Regions from separate parts of the Pseudomonas sp. SWRI18 genome, predicted to be linked through region 2. Evidence: predicted binding sites of a transcription regulator. Region 2 holds the regulator's gene; each other region holds the start of a gene.
What was found. The regulator sigma-54, encoded in region 2, starts transcription at its own class of promoters, with help from an activator protein. The targets are predictions, from matches to a motif close to ANTGGCATNNANNTTGCTNT.
Positions count from the first base shown of each region.

Region 1: H0Z09_RS21735 (circularly permuted type 2 ATP-grasp protein) is a predicted target of sigma-54. The motif match lies at 2,112-2,131, and genes of this name have one in related genera.
Region 3: glnK (P-II family nitrogen regulator) is a predicted target of sigma-54. The motif match lies at 2,646-2,665, and genes of this name have one in related genera.
Region 4: glnA (type I glutamate--ammonia ligase) is a predicted target of sigma-54. The motif match lies at 2,138-2,157, and genes of this name have one in related genera.

Region 1 is NZ_JACCQQ010000022.1:63,077-67,213, reverse strand. It holds gene H0Z09_RS21755 (YkgJ family cysteine cluster protein) at 1-162, shown strand, start outside; gene H0Z09_RS21750 (START domain-containing protein) at 204-809, shown strand; gene H0Z09_RS21745 (hypothetical protein) at 889-1,149, shown strand; gene H0Z09_RS21740 (ribonuclease E inhibitor RraB) at 1,364-1,705, shown strand; gene H0Z09_RS21735 (circularly permuted type 2 ATP-grasp protein) at 2,164-3,573, shown strand; gene H0Z09_RS21730 (alpha-E domain-containing protein) at 3,578-4,137, shown strand, end outside.
Region 2 is NZ_JACCQQ010000003.1:203,199-207,335, reverse strand. It holds gene lptA (lipopolysaccharide transport periplasmic protein LptA) at 1-377, shown strand, start outside; gene lptB (LPS export ABC transporter ATP-binding protein) at 377-1,102, shown strand; gene H0Z09_RS05760 (RNA polymerase factor sigma-54) at 1,301-2,794, shown strand; gene raiA (ribosome-associated translation inhibitor RaiA) at 2,871-3,176, shown strand; gene ptsN (PTS IIA-like nitrogen regulatory protein PtsN) at 3,187-3,651, shown strand; gene rapZ (RNase adapter RapZ) at 3,654-4,137, shown strand, end outside.
Region 3 is NZ_JACCQQ010000001.1:320,612-324,748, reverse strand. It holds gene H0Z09_RS01435 (secondary thiamine-phosphate synthase enzyme YjbQ) at 92-517, opposite strand; gene H0Z09_RS01430 (ammonium transporter) at 727-2,064, opposite strand; gene glnK (P-II family nitrogen regulator) at 2,099-2,437, opposite strand; gene H0Z09_RS01420 (accessory factor UbiK family protein) at 2,860-3,123, shown strand; gene H0Z09_RS01415 (YifB family Mg chelatase-like AAA ATPase) at 3,278-4,137, shown strand, end outside.
Region 4 is NZ_JACCQQ010000002.1:245,755-249,891, reverse strand. It holds gene typA (translational GTPase TypA) at 1-329, opposite strand, end outside; gene thiI (tRNA uracil 4-sulfurtransferase ThiI) at 469-1,923, opposite strand; gene glnA (type I glutamate--ammonia ligase) at 2,258-3,664, shown strand; gene H0Z09_RS03795 (DUF6124 family protein) at 3,740-3,976, opposite strand.

The sequences.
Region 1 (4,137 bases), on a different contig from region 2:
CGCTGCCTGCACCTGTCGGTCGAACAGCTGTGCCTGCTGTTCGGGCAGCCCGAGCGACCGACGGTGTGCGGCGAGTTCAAGGCGGATATCGAAGTCTGCGGTACCGACCAGGCCGATGCGATCCGTTTGATCGGCTGGTGGGAGCAGATGACGGCGGCGTGATGGGCTTTACTACCCGAACTTCAACAATAAGGAATACACCCATGGGTTCGCTGAAACGAATGGCTGTGCTGTGTGGTTTTACGCTGGTGTTTGCGGCTGCTGCCCAGGCAGAGGATTGGCAAGTCGCCAAGGACGAAGACGGTATCAAGGTATCCCTGAGCGAAGTGGCCGGCTCCAAGTACAAGGCTTATCGCGGTGTGGCCCTGATCAAGGCGCCTGTGGCCAAAATTGTTGCCTTGCAGGAAGACGTGGCGGGTGCCTGCGCCTGGATTCACGAGTGCAAATCCCAGAAACTGGTCGACAAGAAAGGCGACGAGGCCTGGACCTACACGCAGTTCAAGGCGCCGTTCCCGGTGACCGATCGTGACTCGTACATCCACGTCACCACCACCAAAAATGCCGATGGCAGCGTCACCCGCACCTTGCAGGGCGTGCCCACCTACAAGCCCGAAGAAAAAGGCTATGTGCGTGTCGCTCAGGTGGAGGGTTTCTGGAAGCTGGTCCCCAAGGGCGCCGATCAGACGGAAGTGACCTATCAGGTGCACACCGAGCCAGGTGGCAGCGTGCCATCATGGCTGGCCAACAAGTTCGTGGTGGAGGCGCCGTTCAACACCTTGAAAGCCTTGAAAGATCACGCTGAAAAATAACCGCGGTTAATCCGGTGCCTTCAGCCTTGAGCGGAACGTTTGCCGAACCCTCAAGGTCCAGATAGATGTGAGCCCACACATGGGTTTTATCGAGGAGGCACCGATGCCGAAGTGGAATATTTCTTTCATCAATGACCGTGGTGAGCCGGTAGTCGAGCAATTCGATTGCGAGCACGAGCCGACGCTGGAAGAAGCCGCACAATTGGTGCGGGTGCGTGTGTCGCCGGTGTTGGAAAAGCTGGACCTCAACGATCTTGCCGATCGTGTGCCCGATCCCACGGTCAAGAGCCTGCATGATCAAAATGGTATCAAAGACCTCAAGGTCGAACCCGCCGCCTGAACATTTCCTGTATGCCCTTCAAGCGCCTCTGGTGGAGGTGGTAGCTTCGCGCTACTCTGCAACTGAGATCAGCGAATGAATCGCTAAAGGTCTGGTCTTGTCAGCTACATGCTTGTTTTCCTGCGGTGCTTGTATTTGCCGTAGCTCCCGCGCCAGTACGGCGCGGGCCAGGGGAGCACGGAAAGTCTATCCATCAATTCGAGGAGCACTTTTCATGAGCACAGCCTATCAAGAAGACATCAGCACCAACGTTCTGCGCCGCATGAAAGAAGGCGGCTTCGATTTCTCGCGTTTTCACCCCATCGAGTTCTACGCCATTTTCCCGGATGAAGAACGGGCGCGCAGGGCTGCGGGTGAGTTTCGTGGGGAATCCCTGAATGCCCAGGTCAGTGCGCGCGACGATGGTGCCTGGTACCTGGAACTGAGCAAAATCATGTCTGCAACCTACGACGGCATAGGAGACTTCGAGCAAGACTTTGAGGCGGTGGTCGAGCCGCTGGGCGGGATCATCGAAGGATGGGGCGTGAAGCAGGAGGTGCGTGGGTTACCCATGTAGCAATCAGTAGCATGAGAAACACAGCGTATCGGCTGGCCTTTGGGTCGGCCGATTTTGTTTGTGGTGCCGGAAAATCTACGGAACTGGCGTCGCCCTTTTTTGCACCAAAAAAAAGGCCACCCGAGCAGGGTGGCCGAAAGGGAAGACCGGGAGGTCGGTCGGTACACGAAGCACTACGTTACCGATGGCGCAAAGGGTTTAGCTGTAGGACGCGTCCTGTTCAGCTGATGGTGGTGATTATCTGCAGGCTTGGCCGGGCAGCGAAATCAACTCTGGCTATGCTGTTGATAGTCAAAGCCCGCATTGCGATGAAGCGTGGGGCAGTACACCGGGCATTCTGCGCACCAGGACGGTGCGAGCAGATTCCTTTGGTTATTCAACTCACTGATTTTTAAGTGTTTATGCCGCTGGCACGGGCCTTGCGATGGTTCTTGCGTCCGGGTGACAAGGAGTACGGCATGATCCGCACTTATTACGATGAAATGTACGATGGGGCAGGACAGGTCCGGCCTCATTATCGCGAGTTCGCCCGTTGGTTGGCCGACACCCCCGCCGAGCTGCTGGCCCAGCGCCGGCGCGAAGCCGATTTGCTGTTCCACCGCGCCGGCATCACCTTCACCCTCTACGGCGACGAGCAGGGCACCGAGCGCCTGATTCCCTTCGACACCATCCCGCGCAGCATCCCCGCCAGCGAATGGCGAGTGGTCGAGCGTGGCTGCATCCAGCGGGTCAAGGCGCTGAATATGTTTCTCGCCGACCTCTACCACGAACAACGCATCATCAAGGCTGGGATCATTCCTGCGGAACAGGTGCTGGCCAACGAACAATACCAACTGGCCATGCAGGGCTTGAACCTGCACCGCGATCTGTATTCCCACGTTTCCGGCGTGGACCTCGTACGCGATGGCGACGGCACGTACTACGTACTGGAAGACAACCTGCGTACGCCCAGCGGCGTCAGCTATATGCTCGAAGACCGCAAGATGATGATGCGCCTGTTCCCCGAACTGTTCGCCGCCCAACGCATCGCACCCATCGATCACTACCCCAACTTGCTGCTCGATACCCTGAAAAGCTCCAGCCCGCTGGATAACCCCAGCGTGGTCGTACTGACCCCGGGTCGCTTCAACAGCGCATTTTTCGAGCATGCGTTTCTCGCCCGGGAAATGGGCGTGGAACTGGTGGAAGGCGCTGACTTGTTCGTGCGCGACGACCGCGTGTTCATGCGCACTACCGATGGCCCGCAGGCCGTGGACGTGATCTACCGTCGCCTCGACGATGCGTTCCTCGACCCGCTGGCCTTCAACCCGGACTCCATGCTCGGCGTGCCCGGCCTGCTCGCGGCGTATCGCTGCGGCAATGTAGTGCTGGCCAATGCCATCGGCACCGGGGTGGCGGATGACAAGTCGGTGTATCCCTTCGTCACCGAGATGATCCGGTTTTACTTGGATGAAGAACCTGTCTTAAAGAACGTTCCGACCTTCCAGTGCCGCAAGCCTGACGAGTTGTCCCACGTCCTGGCCAACCTGCCGGACCTGGTGGTGAAGGAAACCCAAGGCTCCGGCGGCTACGGCATGCTCGTCGGGCCGGCGTCCACGGCGGCGGAAATCGAAGCGTTCCGCGCGCGAATCAAGGCCAAGCCCCACGCCTATATCGCCCAGCCAACCCTGTGTTTATCCACCTGCCCGACCTTTGTCGAAAACGGCATTGCGCCGCGCCATATCGACCTGCGCCCGTTTGTACTGTCCGGCAAGGAAACCCGTGTGGTCCCGGGCGGCTTGACCCGCGTGGCGTTGCGCGAGGGCTCGCTGGTGGTCAACTCATCCCAGGGCGGCGGCACCAAAGACACCTGGGTGGTCGAGGACTGATGCCATGCTGAGTAGAACTGCCTCGGATCTGTACTGGATGTCGCGCTACCTGGAACGCGCGGAAAACCTGGCGCGCATGCTCGATGTCAGCTATTCGCTGTCGCTGATGCCCCAGGATGGGCGGGGCGATGGCCTGCATGAGCTGGCCATGCCGCTGTTGATCACCGGCACCCTGGAGGATTACCACGAGCGCCACGGCGAGTTGCACGCCGAACGCCTGCTGCATTTCTTCGCCCTGGATGCCGCCAACCCCGCGAGTATCTACAGTTGTCTCGGCGCTGCGCGGTCCAGCGCCCATGCGGTGCGTGGGCGAATTACTGCCGACATGTGGGAAAACATCAACGCGACCTGGCTGGATATTCGTGACATTGCCCAGCAAGGGCTTAGCCGTTATGGCATGAGCCGGTTTTGCGAGTGGGTCAAGGAACGTTCCCATCTGTTTCGCGGCGCCACCTACGGCACCATCATGCGCAACGACGCGTTCCGGTTTATTCGCCTGGGCACCTTTATCGAACGCGCCGATAACACCTTGCGCCTGCTGGATGCGCGTTACGAAATGGCTGG
Region 2 (4,137 bases):
GCGGCGTGATCATCACCCAGGGCTCGATGAAGATCACCGGCAACACGGTGACACTGACTCGCACGCAGTCCGGCGACATCGACGTGGTGACTTCGGTAGGCAATCTGGCTTACTTCGAACAGAAGCAAAAGGCTGAAGATCCTGGCCCTATGAAGGGCTATGGCAAGACTATCCAATATCATGCGCAGCAAAATCGCATCGTTCTGATCGACCAGGCCAAGGTACTGAGTGCTGACGGTAACTCCACCGAAGGGGAGAAGATCGTTTACAACACCCAGACCCAGGTTGCGCAGGCGGGCCGCGCCAACGGCACCAAGGTCAGCGCGCCACGCCCACGCATCGACATGGTCATCCAGCCGAAGAAGAAGGCCGAGTAATGGCAACCCTGAAAGCCCAGCATCTGGCCAAGGCCTACAAAAGCCGTCAGGTCGTGCGCGACGTCAGCCTGTCGATCGACAGCGGCCAGATCGTCGGCTTGCTTGGCCCCAACGGCGCCGGCAAGACCACCTGCTTCTACATGATCGTCGGGCTGGTCCAGGCGGACCAGGGTCGTGTATTGATCGATGACCTGGACGTGAGCCACCAGCCGATGCACGGCCGTGCCCGCGCCGGTATTGGCTACCTGCCGCAGGAAGCGTCGATCTTTCGCAAACTGTCGGTCGCCGACAACATCATGGCCATCCTCGAGACCCGCAAGGAACTCGACCGTGACGGCCGCCGCAAGGAGCTGGAAAGCCTGCTGCAGGAATTCCACATCAACCACATTCGCGACAACCTCGGCATGAGCCTCTCCGGTGGTGAGCGTCGTCGTGTGGAAATCGCCCGCGCCCTGGCCACCGCACCCAAGTTCATCCTGCTGGACGAACCGTTTGCCGGCGTCGACCCGATCTCGGTGGGCGATATCAAGCAGATCATCCATCACCTCAAGGCCAAGGGCATTGGCGTGCTGATCACCGACCACAACGTCCGCGAGACTCTCGATATCTGCGAAACCGCGTATATCGTCAACGATGGCCAGCTGATCGCCGAAGGCGATTCCGCCACCATCCTGGCCAACGAACTGGTCAAGGAAGTGTACCTGGGTCATGAGTTCCGCCTGTAAGCCGGCCTGTCTGAAAAACGCGGTGAAAGGCCGTTTGCCAAGGTGCGCGGGAGTCAATGAAAACCTCCGGATTTTTATTGTTACCGCGCTCTAGGCAAAGCCCCCGATATCAGGCATATAATTTGCTTATGTTTGGCGCTCACGCGCCCTGTCGTGGATGGCGCATTGCGCCGGCGAATAAGGTGTTAAGCCCCTGCCATGAAACCATCGCTAGTCCTGAGAATGGGCCAGCAGCTGACGATGACACCGCAGCTGCAACAGGCCATCCGCCTGCTCCAATTGTCGACCCTGGACCTGCAACAGGAAATCCAGGAGGCCCTGGAGTCCAATCCGATGCTCGAACGCCAGGAAGAAGGCGACGACTTCGATAATGCAGACCCACTGGCCGACAACATCGAGCAAAAACCCAATTCCGACGTGCAGGAACCCTCCTACCAGGAGACCGCCCCCACGGTGGACAACCTTGAGGAAGGCGACTGGAACGAACGCATTCCCAACGAACTTCCCGTCGATACCGCCTGGGAAGACGTCTACCAGACCAGCGCCAGCAGCCTGCCCAGCAATGACGATGACGAGTGGGACTTCACCACCCGCACGTCGGTTGGCGAGAGCTTGCAGAGCCATCTGCTGTGGCAATTGAACCTTGCACCGATGTCGGACACCGATCGCTTGATCGCCGTGACCCTGATCGACTGCATCAACAATCAAGGCTACCTGGACGAGACCCTTGAGGAAATCCTCGAGGCGTTCGACCCGGAGCTGGACATCGAGCTGGACGAAATCGAAGCCGTCCTGCACCGCATCCAGCAATTCGAGCCCGCCGGTATCGGCGCGCGCAACCTCAGCGAATGCCTGTTGCTGCAACTGCGCCAGCTGCCGGCCAAGACCGCCTGGCTCGCCGAGGCCCAGCGTCTGGTCACCGATTACATCGACCTGCTGGGCAGCCGCGACTACAGCCAGTTGATGCGCCGCATGAAGCTCAAGGAAGACGACCTGCGCCAGGTCATCGAGCTGGTACAGAGCCTCAACCCGCGCCCCGGCTCGCAGATCGAATCCAGCGAGGCCGAATACGTAGTCCCCGACGTGATCGTGCGCAAGGACAACGAGCGCTGGCTGGTGGAGTTGAACCAGGAGTCGGTGCCGCGTCTGCGGGTCAATCCGCAATATGCAGGTTTTGTACGCCGCGCCGATACCAGCGCCGACAATACCTTCATGCGTAACCAGCTGCAGGAAGCGCGCTGGTTCATCAAGAGCCTGCAGAGCCGCAACGAAACCCTGATGAAAGTCGCCACCCAGATCGTCGAGCACCAGCGCGGTTTCCTGGAATACGGCGACGAAGCGATGAAGCCGCTGGTGCTGCATGACATCGCCGAGGCGGTAGGCATGCACGAATCGACGATTTCCCGGGTAACGACGCAAAAATTCATGCATACCCCACGAGGTATATATGAGCTGAAATACTTTTTCTCCAGCCATGTGAGCACCTCCGAAGGCGGCGAATGCTCGTCCACGGCGATCCGCGCGATCATCAAGAAACTGGTTGCCGCGGAAAATCAGAAAAAGCCATTGAGTGACAGTAAGATCGCTGGTTTACTGGAGGCACAAGGCATTCAGGTCGCCCGTCGAACCGTCGCCAAGTACCGCGAGTCCCTAGGGATCGCGCCTTCCAGCGAGCGTAAGCGTTTGATGTGACGGGCGGGCCGCAGCGTTCCAGTGGCAGGTATTCCTTACCTGTCGCTTTATGCACTGGCAACGAAGGAGAAGCTGTATGCAAGTCAACATCAGTGGACACCATGTAGAAGTCACCCCTCCAATGCGCGAATACGTCGAGCAGAAGCTGAAGAAGCTTGAAGGACATTTCGACAAGATCACCAATGTGCAGGTCATCATGAAGGTCGATAAGCTTCAGCAGAAAATCGAGGCGACCCTTCAGATTCCCGGTGGCGAAGTGGTTGCTAACGCCGAGCATGAAGACATGTATGCATCGATCGACTTGCTCACCGACAAGCTTGACCGCCAACTCAAAAAGCATAAGGAAAAGAATCTGCACCTGATGCAAGGTACAGGTCGTTAACTCTCCCCCCATGATCCGACTTGAAACCATCCTGACCCCCGGCCGTTCCCTTGTGAACGTGCCGGGCGGCAGTAAAAAGCGCGCCCTCGAACAAATTGCCAACCTGATCAGCAGCCAAGTGCCTGAACTGGAGATGCAAGATGTCTTCGAGGCCCTGATTGCCCGTGAAAAACTCGGTTCCACCGGTTTTGGCAACGGCATCGCCATTCCTCACTGCCGCCTCAAAGGGTGCGAGACACCGGTCAGCGCGCTGCTGCACCTGGACGCTCCTATCGATTTCGACGCCATCGATGGTGCACCGGTCGACCTGCTGTTCGTACTGCTGGTCCCGGAAGCCGCCACCGATGCACACCTGGAACTGCTTCGGCAGATCGCCAGCATGCTCGACCGCAAGGAAGTACGCGACAAGCTGCGCAGTGCCAGCAGCAACGAGGCGCTGTACCAGGTTGTCCTGGATGAACAGAACGGGCAGTAACCATGCGTTTGATCATCGTCAGCGGCCGTTCCGGCTCGGGTAAAAGCACCGCCCTCAACGTTCTTGAGGACAACGGTTTCTACTGTATCGACAACCTGCCCGCCGGCCTGCTGCCGGAACTGGCCGAGCGCGCGCTGATCCACACGGAGCTGGCGCAGCCGCTGGTCGCGGTGTCGATTGACGCCCGCAATCTGCCAAGCCACCTCTCGCGGTTCCCCGAACTGCTCGAGGAGGTGCGCGCCAAGCATATCCATTGTGACGTGTTGTACCTGGACGCCGACGAAGAGACCCTGCTCAAGCGCTTCTCCGAGACCCGCCGGCGTCACCCTCTGAGCAGCGCCCAGCGTTCGCTGGCCGAAGCCATTGAGGACGAAACCAAGCTGCTGGGGCCGATCATTGACCTGGCCGACCTCAAGATCAACACCACCAGCCTTAACCTTTACCAGTTGCGCGATGCCATAAAGCTGCGCCTGTTGAACCAGCCGG
Region 3 (4,137 bases), on a different contig from region 2:
ATGACTTGCGAAAAGCAGATTAGTTATAGCCCAGCTTCACCCTCTGTCGAGGCAGCCGGAAAAAATCAACGTCCACAGGATTCCCAGTGGCTTATGCCCCATCACCGTGCAAGGTGGCGAGGACTTTACGGGCACCGCCATGATCGCGGTGCTCGCCCAGATAAACACCTTGCCAGGTCCCCATCGCCAAGCGGCCGGCCTTGACCGGCAAACTCAGCTGGCAGCCCAGGAGACTGGCCTTGAAGTGCGCCGGCAGATCATCCGGACCCTCGTCGTTGTGTTCGAACCCTGCACGCCCTTGCGGCACCAGCGAGTTGAAAAAACGCTCGAAGTCACGGCGAACCGCCGGGTCGGCGTTCTCGTTGATCGTCAACGAGGCCGAGGTGTGCTGCAGCCATAGATGCAACAGACCCACGCGACACGCCTTTAATTCAGGCAGGCCGGCCAGCAACTCATCGGTCACCAGGTGAAAGCCCCGAGGCTTGGCCCGCAGGGTAATCAGGGTCTGTTGCCACATACAGTTCTCCGCCCATCGGCGCGCATTCTAGCGCGCTCTGGAAAAAAACAAAGTGCCGAATATGCCCACATGCCTGTAAGACATTCGCACCCTTGAAAGTGCCGTATGCATCCCATCACAAATGCGGCGCAAAACCGGCACGGATTGTTATGACTGACAAACGCCAGGCAAAAAAATGCCCGGCAAGCCGGGCATTTTTTTTCGCGTACTTACAAGTTGTAGCCGCGCTCGTTGTGTTGCGCCAGGTCGAGGCCGACAGCCTCTTCCTCTTCGGTTACCCGCAGGCCCATGACCATGTCCAGTACCTTGAGGATGACGTAGGTCACGATCGCTGTGTAGAGCACAGTGAAGCCCACGCCTTTGCACTGGATCCAGACCTGTGCGGCGACGTCCGTCACCGTGCCGAAGCCGCCCAATGCAGGCGCTGCGAACACACCGGTGAGGATCGCACCGACGATACCGCCGATACCGTGCACGCCGAATGCGTCCAGGGAGTCATCGTAGCCCAGCTTGCGCTTGAGGCTGGTCGCGCAGAAGAAGCAGATCACACCGGCGACCAGACCGATCACCAGGGCGCCCATCGGGCCCACGGTGCCAGCGGCCGGAGTGATTGCAACCAGGCCGGCCACTACGCCCGAGGCGATGCCCAGTGCGCTTGGCTTACCGTGGGTGATCCACTCGGCGAACATCCAGCCCAGCGCTGCGGCAGCGGTCGCAATCTGGGTGACGAGCATCGCCATGCCGGCAGTGCCGTTGGCCGCGGCGGCGGAGCCGGCGTTGAAGCCGAACCAGCCGATCCACAGCATGGCCGCACCGATCAGGGTGTAACCGAGGTTATGCGGCGCCATCGGGGTGGTCGGGAAGCCTTTACGCTTGCCGAGCACGATGCACGCTACCAGGCCAGCCACACCGGCGTTGATGTGCACCACGGTGCCACCGGCGAAGTCCAGCACGCCCCAGTCCCACATCAAGCCACCGTTACCGCTCCACACCATGTGCGCGATTGGCGCATAGACCAGGGTGAACCAGATAGCCATGAAGATCAGCATCGCGGAGAACTTCATGCGTTCGGCGAACGCACCGACGATGAGTGCCGGGGTGATGATGGCGAAGGTCATCTGGAAGGTGATGAACACCGCTTCCGGGAACAGCGCCGCAGGCCCGGTGATGCTGGCCGGGGTAACGCCCGCCAGGAACGCCTTGCCCATGCCGCCGAAGAAGGAATTGAAGTTGACCACACCCTGTTCCATACCGGTGGTATCGAACGCGATGCTGTAGCCGTAGACAACCCACAGGATGCTGATCAAGCCAGTGATGGCAAAACATTGCATCATCACCGACAGAATATTCTTGGAGCGAACCATGCCGCCGTAGAACAGCGCCAGGCCGGGGATGGTCATGAACAGCACCAAAGCGGTGGCGGTCAGCATCCACGCGGTGTCGCCGGAATTGAGGACTGGAGCAGCCACTTCGTCTGCCGCCATGGCCAGGCTTGGCATTACGATGGACAACAGGGCTCCGAGCCCTGCGAATTTACGCAGAGTCATATTGTTTTCTCCTGGGGCGTTGGGGTTTGGCGGCTTAGATTGCGTCGGTATCGGTTTCGCCGGTACGGATGCGAATAGCCTGTTCCAGATTGACCACGAAGATCTTGCCGTCACCAATCTTGCCGGTGTTGGCGGCCTTGGTTATCGCCTCGATAACCCGGTCAAGATCCTTGTCGTCAATGGCGACATCAATCTTCACCTTCGGCAGGAAATCGACCACGTATTCCGCGCCGCGATACAGCTCGGTATGACCCTTCTGCCGACCGAAGCCCTTGACCTCAGTAACGGTAATGCCCTGCACGCCGATCTCGGACAACGACTCGCGTACATCGTCCAACTTGAACGGCTTGATGATGGCAGTGACTAGCTTCATGAAAACTCTCTCCCGAATTGGTGGACTTGCCCCAGGAAAACAAACCCGTCTCAAGTCTAAGCGCAGTGCCTGGCTTTGTAACGCATCGTCGCCTCGGCATTTGCCTTTGCGACGCCAGCGAACCACTGGTGACGAAACCTGTACCCCTGATCCGTCGGCGCACTGCATTCGTCACAGCGACTGCATCAGTGCATGGGTCATGATCGTCTAAGCAGAAACCTTGCCAGCTCCGTAAAAACCACTGAAATCAGTGCTTTGCTCACTTATGCCCACCCTCGAAGCTTTCCGGCGGCGCCAATGCGCACAAAAACAGTGCGCCTGCGCCCGGCACCCCGCGCGAAAACCGTGCACTCGCCACCGTGAAAAGACTATAGACGCTGCGTGATACACTGCCCGCCAACAGTTATTCCGGAATATTTCCCATGCTCGCGCCCAAAGACCTCCTCGACGCCCTGAGCGGCCACGCCTCTCGCTTGTTCAGCGGTGAAACCCAATTGCCTCGCAATGAAATCGAAAGCCAGTTCAAGGCGCTGCTGCAAAGCGGCTTCAGCAAACTCGACCTGGTGAGCCGCGAAGAGTTTGATAGCCAGATGGTGGTGCTTGCGCGCACCCGTGCACGGTTGGAGAGCCTGGAGGCGAAAGTGGCCGAACTGGAAGCCAGGCTCACACCCACTATTACTGAATAAACGCGTTCAATGTGGGAGCTGGCTTGCCTGCTCCCACACGGGTCCTGCGCACGCTCACGGATACGTTCTGTAAAACCTCCCCCGCAGCGCTTTCCCCCACCTCGTCTACCCTTGAAAAACCGCAGGAAGCGGCCTCCCCTTTCAAGGAACGAGCATGTCCCTCGCCATCGTCCATAGCCGCGCCCAGATCGGCGTCGAAGCCCCCGCCGTCACTGTCGAAGTGCACATGGCCAATGGTTTGCCGTCCCTGACACTCGTGGGCCTGCCGGAAACGGCGGTCAAGGAAAGCAAAGACCGCGTGCGCAGCGCCATCCTCAATTCGGCCCTGCAATACCCGGCCCGCCGCATCACGCTCAACCTCGCGCCCGCCGACCTGCCCAAGGACGGCGGGCGTTTTGATTTGGCGATTGCCCTGGGGATCCTGGCGGCCAGCGTCCAGGTGCCGGCGTTGATGCTTGATGATGTGGAATGCCTGGGTGAGTTGGCGCTGTCCGGCGAGGTGCGGGCAGTCAAGGGTGTGTTGCCTGCCGCGCTGGCGGCGCGCAAGGCCGGGCGCACCGTGATAGTGCCTCGGGCGAATGCCGAGGAAGCGTGCCTGGCGTCGGGGTTGAGGGTGATTGCCGTGGATCACTTGCTGCAGGTCGTGGCACACCTGAACGGGCATGTGCCGATTGAGCCCTACAAGTCCGATGGCTTGCTGTATCTGAATAAACCTTACCCGGATCTGAGTGAGGTCCAGGGCCAACTGGCGGCCAAGCGCGCATTACTGATCGCCGCGGCGGGTGCGCATAACCTGTTGTTCAGCGGGCCGCCCGGTACCGGCAAGACCTTGCTCGCCAGCCGGCTGCCCGGCCTGCTGCCACCGTTGAGTGAGCAGGAAGCCCTGGAAGTCGCCGCGATACAGTCGGTGGTCAGTCTTGCGCCGCTGAGCCATTGGCCGCACCGGCCATTTCGCCAGCCACACCACTCGGCATCAGGGCCGGCGCTGGTGGGCGGTGGATCAAAGCCGCAACC
Region 4 (4,137 bases), on a different contig from region 2:
CGGGTTTGCGGCATAGGGCCGTCTTGAGCGTCAACCAGCAGCAGAACGGAGTCGACCATCGACATTACGCGTTCTACTTCGCCGCCGAAGTCGGCGTGGCCCGGGGTGTCCACGATGTTGATGTGGTAGCCGTTCCAGTTGATAGCGGTGTTCTTGGCCAGGATGGTAATGCCGCGCTCTTTTTCCTGGTCGTTGGAGTCCATCACGCGCTCGTCGTTGAGCTCGTTGCGCTCCAGGGTGCCGGATTGACGCAGGAGTTTGTCTACCAGGGTGGTTTTACCATGGTCAACGTGAGCAATGATGGCGATGTTACGTAGATTTTCGATCACTTGTGTATCTCGATCAGAGGATTCGGTGTGCTGACAGGTCGTGGCAGCGATTTACAGTAGAGTCAGGCCTTGCCGTTACAGCTTGACGGCAGAGTCGGGGGGCCGGTGACGCAGGCCACAGGCAAACAGCCCCGGGCTCTTAGCTCGGTCGATAAACGCGCACATTGGCATGCCCCTCACTGAGCAAATGGTGGGCATGCAGGCGACTCATCACGCCTTTGTCGCAATACAGCAGGTACTGACGGCTGTCATCCAGTTCCTTGAAACGCGCGTTCAATGCATAGAACGGCAGCGTTTGTACGTCGATGCCAGGAATGTCCAGCGGCTCGTCTTCAGCGGCATCCGGGTGACGGATGTCGATGATGATCTGGCCGGCCAGGGCTTCGCTGACTTCTTCGATCTGCACATCCTGGCCCAGCTCGTCGATGACACGATCGATCGGGACCAGTTTGGCGTTCTTGAGCGCACGCTCCAGAACCGCCATATCAAACTGTTGTTCTTCGTACTCCACGCGGTTGCGCTTGGCGTGGGTCTTGGGGTTCACCGAAATGACCCCGCAATATTCAGGCATGTGCTTGGCAAAGTCGGCGGTGCCGATTTCTTCTGCCAGGTCGATAATGTCCTGTTTATGGCTGGCGATCAGTGGGCGCAGCACCAGTTTCTCGGTCACGCAGTCGATCAACGACAGGTTCGGCAGCGTCTGGCTGGACACCTGGGAGATCGCTTCACCGGTCACCAGCGCATCAATCTGCAGTTGGTCGGCGATCCGGGACGCGGCGCGCAACATCATACGCTTCAATACCACGCCCATATGACTGTTATCGACTTTGCCGAGAATTTCGCCCAGCACTTCTTCGAACGGTACGCTTACAAATAACACGCGTTGGGAGCTGCCGTACTTCTTCCAGATAAAGTGCGCCACTTCCATCACGCCCAATTCGTGTGCACGCCCGCCCAGGTTAAAGAAGCAGAAGTGGCTCATCAGGCCGCGCCGCATGATCTGGTAGGCCGCGACCGTGGAATCGAAACCGCCGGACATCAATACCAGGGTCTGTTCCAGGGCGCCCAGCGGGTAGCCGCCGATGCTGTTGTGCTGGCTGTGGATCACAAACAACCGTTGGTCGCGAATTTCCATGCGCACTTCAATTTGCGGTGCTTTCAGGGAAATTCCAGCTGCGCCGCACTCGCGACGCAGCTTGCTGCCGACGTATTTCTCCACATCCATGGAGCTGAACGGGTGCTTGCCGGCGCGCTTGCAACGCACCGAAAAAATCTTGCCTTCCAGACTGTCGCCGAAGTGCAATTTGCATTTTTCGGTGATGTCATCGAAGTCGCCCAGCGCGTACTCATCCACCTGCAGGAAATGCGCGATGCCCGGCATGCAACTCAGGCGCTCGGTCATGTCCTTCAAGGCTTTGGCATCGGTCAGGCGGGTTTCCAGCTCGAGGTTGTCCCACACGCCATTCACCACCACAGCCGGGTCCAGATCGCGGAGCACGGCACGGATGTTCTTGGCCAACTGACGGATGAAACGCATCCGTACCGGTCGGCTCTTGATGGTGATTTCGGGGAAGACTTTAACGATTAATTTCATGGAAACAGCGCGTGCCGGACCTGCCGAAAAAGGGGGGCGCGGATTATAGCGGAAATCGCTCAAGGTTTAACCAGTTAATATGCACAGCAACCACCGCGCACTAAAGCAGTGCACTTTGAGGTTGCCGCGCCACATTGCAGTGCGCCATTTTCTGGCTTTTGTCGCAATGCACCTTTATAGGGTCGCTTTTGGAGCACAAAACCCATGTTGGCGCACTGGCATGCAATTTGCTCTCTTGTGAGGCAGGTTGCCATGGCGGACTATCCGCGCCGGCATCACCCACATTCTAAGGGCTAACTCCACTACCCCAGCCCGAAGCCACCCGGAGGACACTATGTCGAAGTCGGTTCAACTCATCAAAGATCATGACGTTAAATGGATTGATCTGCGCTTCACGGACACCAAAGGCACTCAGCACCACGTGACCATGCCGGCTCGCGATGCGCTGGATGATGCGTTCTTCGAAGAAGGCAAAATGTTCGACGGTTCCTCCATTGCCGGTTGGAAAGGCATCGAAGCCTCCGACATGATCCTGATGCCGGACGACAGCACTGCCGTGCTGGACCCGTTCACCGAAGAGCCGACCCTGATCCTGGTGTGCGACGTCATCGAGCCGTCGACCATGCAAGGCTACGACCGCGACCCACGTGCGATCGCCAAGCGTGCCGAGGAATACCTGAAGTCGACCGGTATCGGCGACACCGTATTCGTAGGCCCGGAGCCGGAATTCTTCATCTTCGATCAAGTGAAGTTCAAGTCCGACATCTCCGGCTCCATGTTCAAGATCTACTCCGAACAAGGCTCCTGGATGTCCGACCAGGACGTGGAAGGCGGCAACCATGGCCACCGTCCAGGTATCAAAGGCGGCTACTTCCCGGTTCCACCGTTCGACCACGACCACGAAATCCGTACCTCCATGTGCAACGCCATGGAAGACATGGGCCTGGTCATCGAAGTGCATCACCACGAAGTGGCGACTGCCGGCCAGAACGAAATCGGTGTGAAGTTCAACACCCTGGTCGCCAAGGCTGACGAAGTACAAACCCTGAAGTACTGCGTACACAACACTGCCGTTGCCTACGGCCGTACCGCGACCTTCATGCCTAAGCCACTGTACGGCGATAACGGTTCGGGTATGCACGTTCACCTGTCCATCGCCAAAGATGGCAAGAACACCTTCGCCGGCGAAGGTTATGCCGGCCTGTCGGACACCGCCCTGTACTTCATCGGCGGCATCATCAAGCACGGTAAGGCCCTGAACGGCTTCACCAACCCGTCGACCAACTCCTACAAGCGTCTGGTCCCAGGTTTTGAAGCTCCAGTGATGCTGGCCTACTCGGCGCGCAACCGCTCTGCCTCGATCCGTATTCCTTACGTGTCCAGCCCGCGCGCTCGCCGTATCGAAGCACGCTTCCCGGACCCGGCGGCCAACCCGTACCTGGCCTTCGCGGCCCTGGTGATGGCCGGCCTGGACGGCATCCAGAACAAGATCCACCCAGGCGACGCCGCCGACAAAAACTTGTACGACCTGCCGCCTGAAGAGGCCAAAGAGATCCCACAAGTGTGCGGCAGCCTGAAAGAAGCCCTGGAAGAGCTGGACAAGGGCCGTGCGTTCCTGACCAAAGGCGGCGTGTTCAGCGACGACTTTATCGATGCCTACATCGAGCTCAAGAGCGCAGAAGAAATCAAGGTTCGCACCTTCGTACACCCACTGGAATACGAGCTGTACTACAGCTGCTGATCCGGTAACGCTGCTTAACGTGGCGTGATGCAAAAAGACCTCCTGTTCGGGAGGTCTTTTTTTGCCTGGGAATTGTCAGGTGGCCGTTTGGCGGTCGAGCATACGGCTGACCATCTGCGTGCCCAGGGCGCTCAGTTGGTGAATGGCCAGCGCGACATCGCGGTGCTTGCCGTCCAGGTCTTCGGACAGGTCCAGCAACAAGGTGCTGACCGAGGAGAAGGTTTCGAAGCTGTTGATCATCAGGGCTTCGTCGTCGATATCGGCGGCGATGGTGAAGACGGACGGGGGTGGATTTGGGGTTGGCTTGAACATGTCTTAACTTCCTCGAATGAGGCCGCCATCGACTCGCTACTAAACGATTAGGTGGCAGCTGTGCGCAGGTTAGTAGACCGGGGAAGTTAAGCAAAAACCGGCGCATCCGAAGATGCCCTGCACACAGCCGCCATAAAGAACGGTGCGGTACACGCTTAACT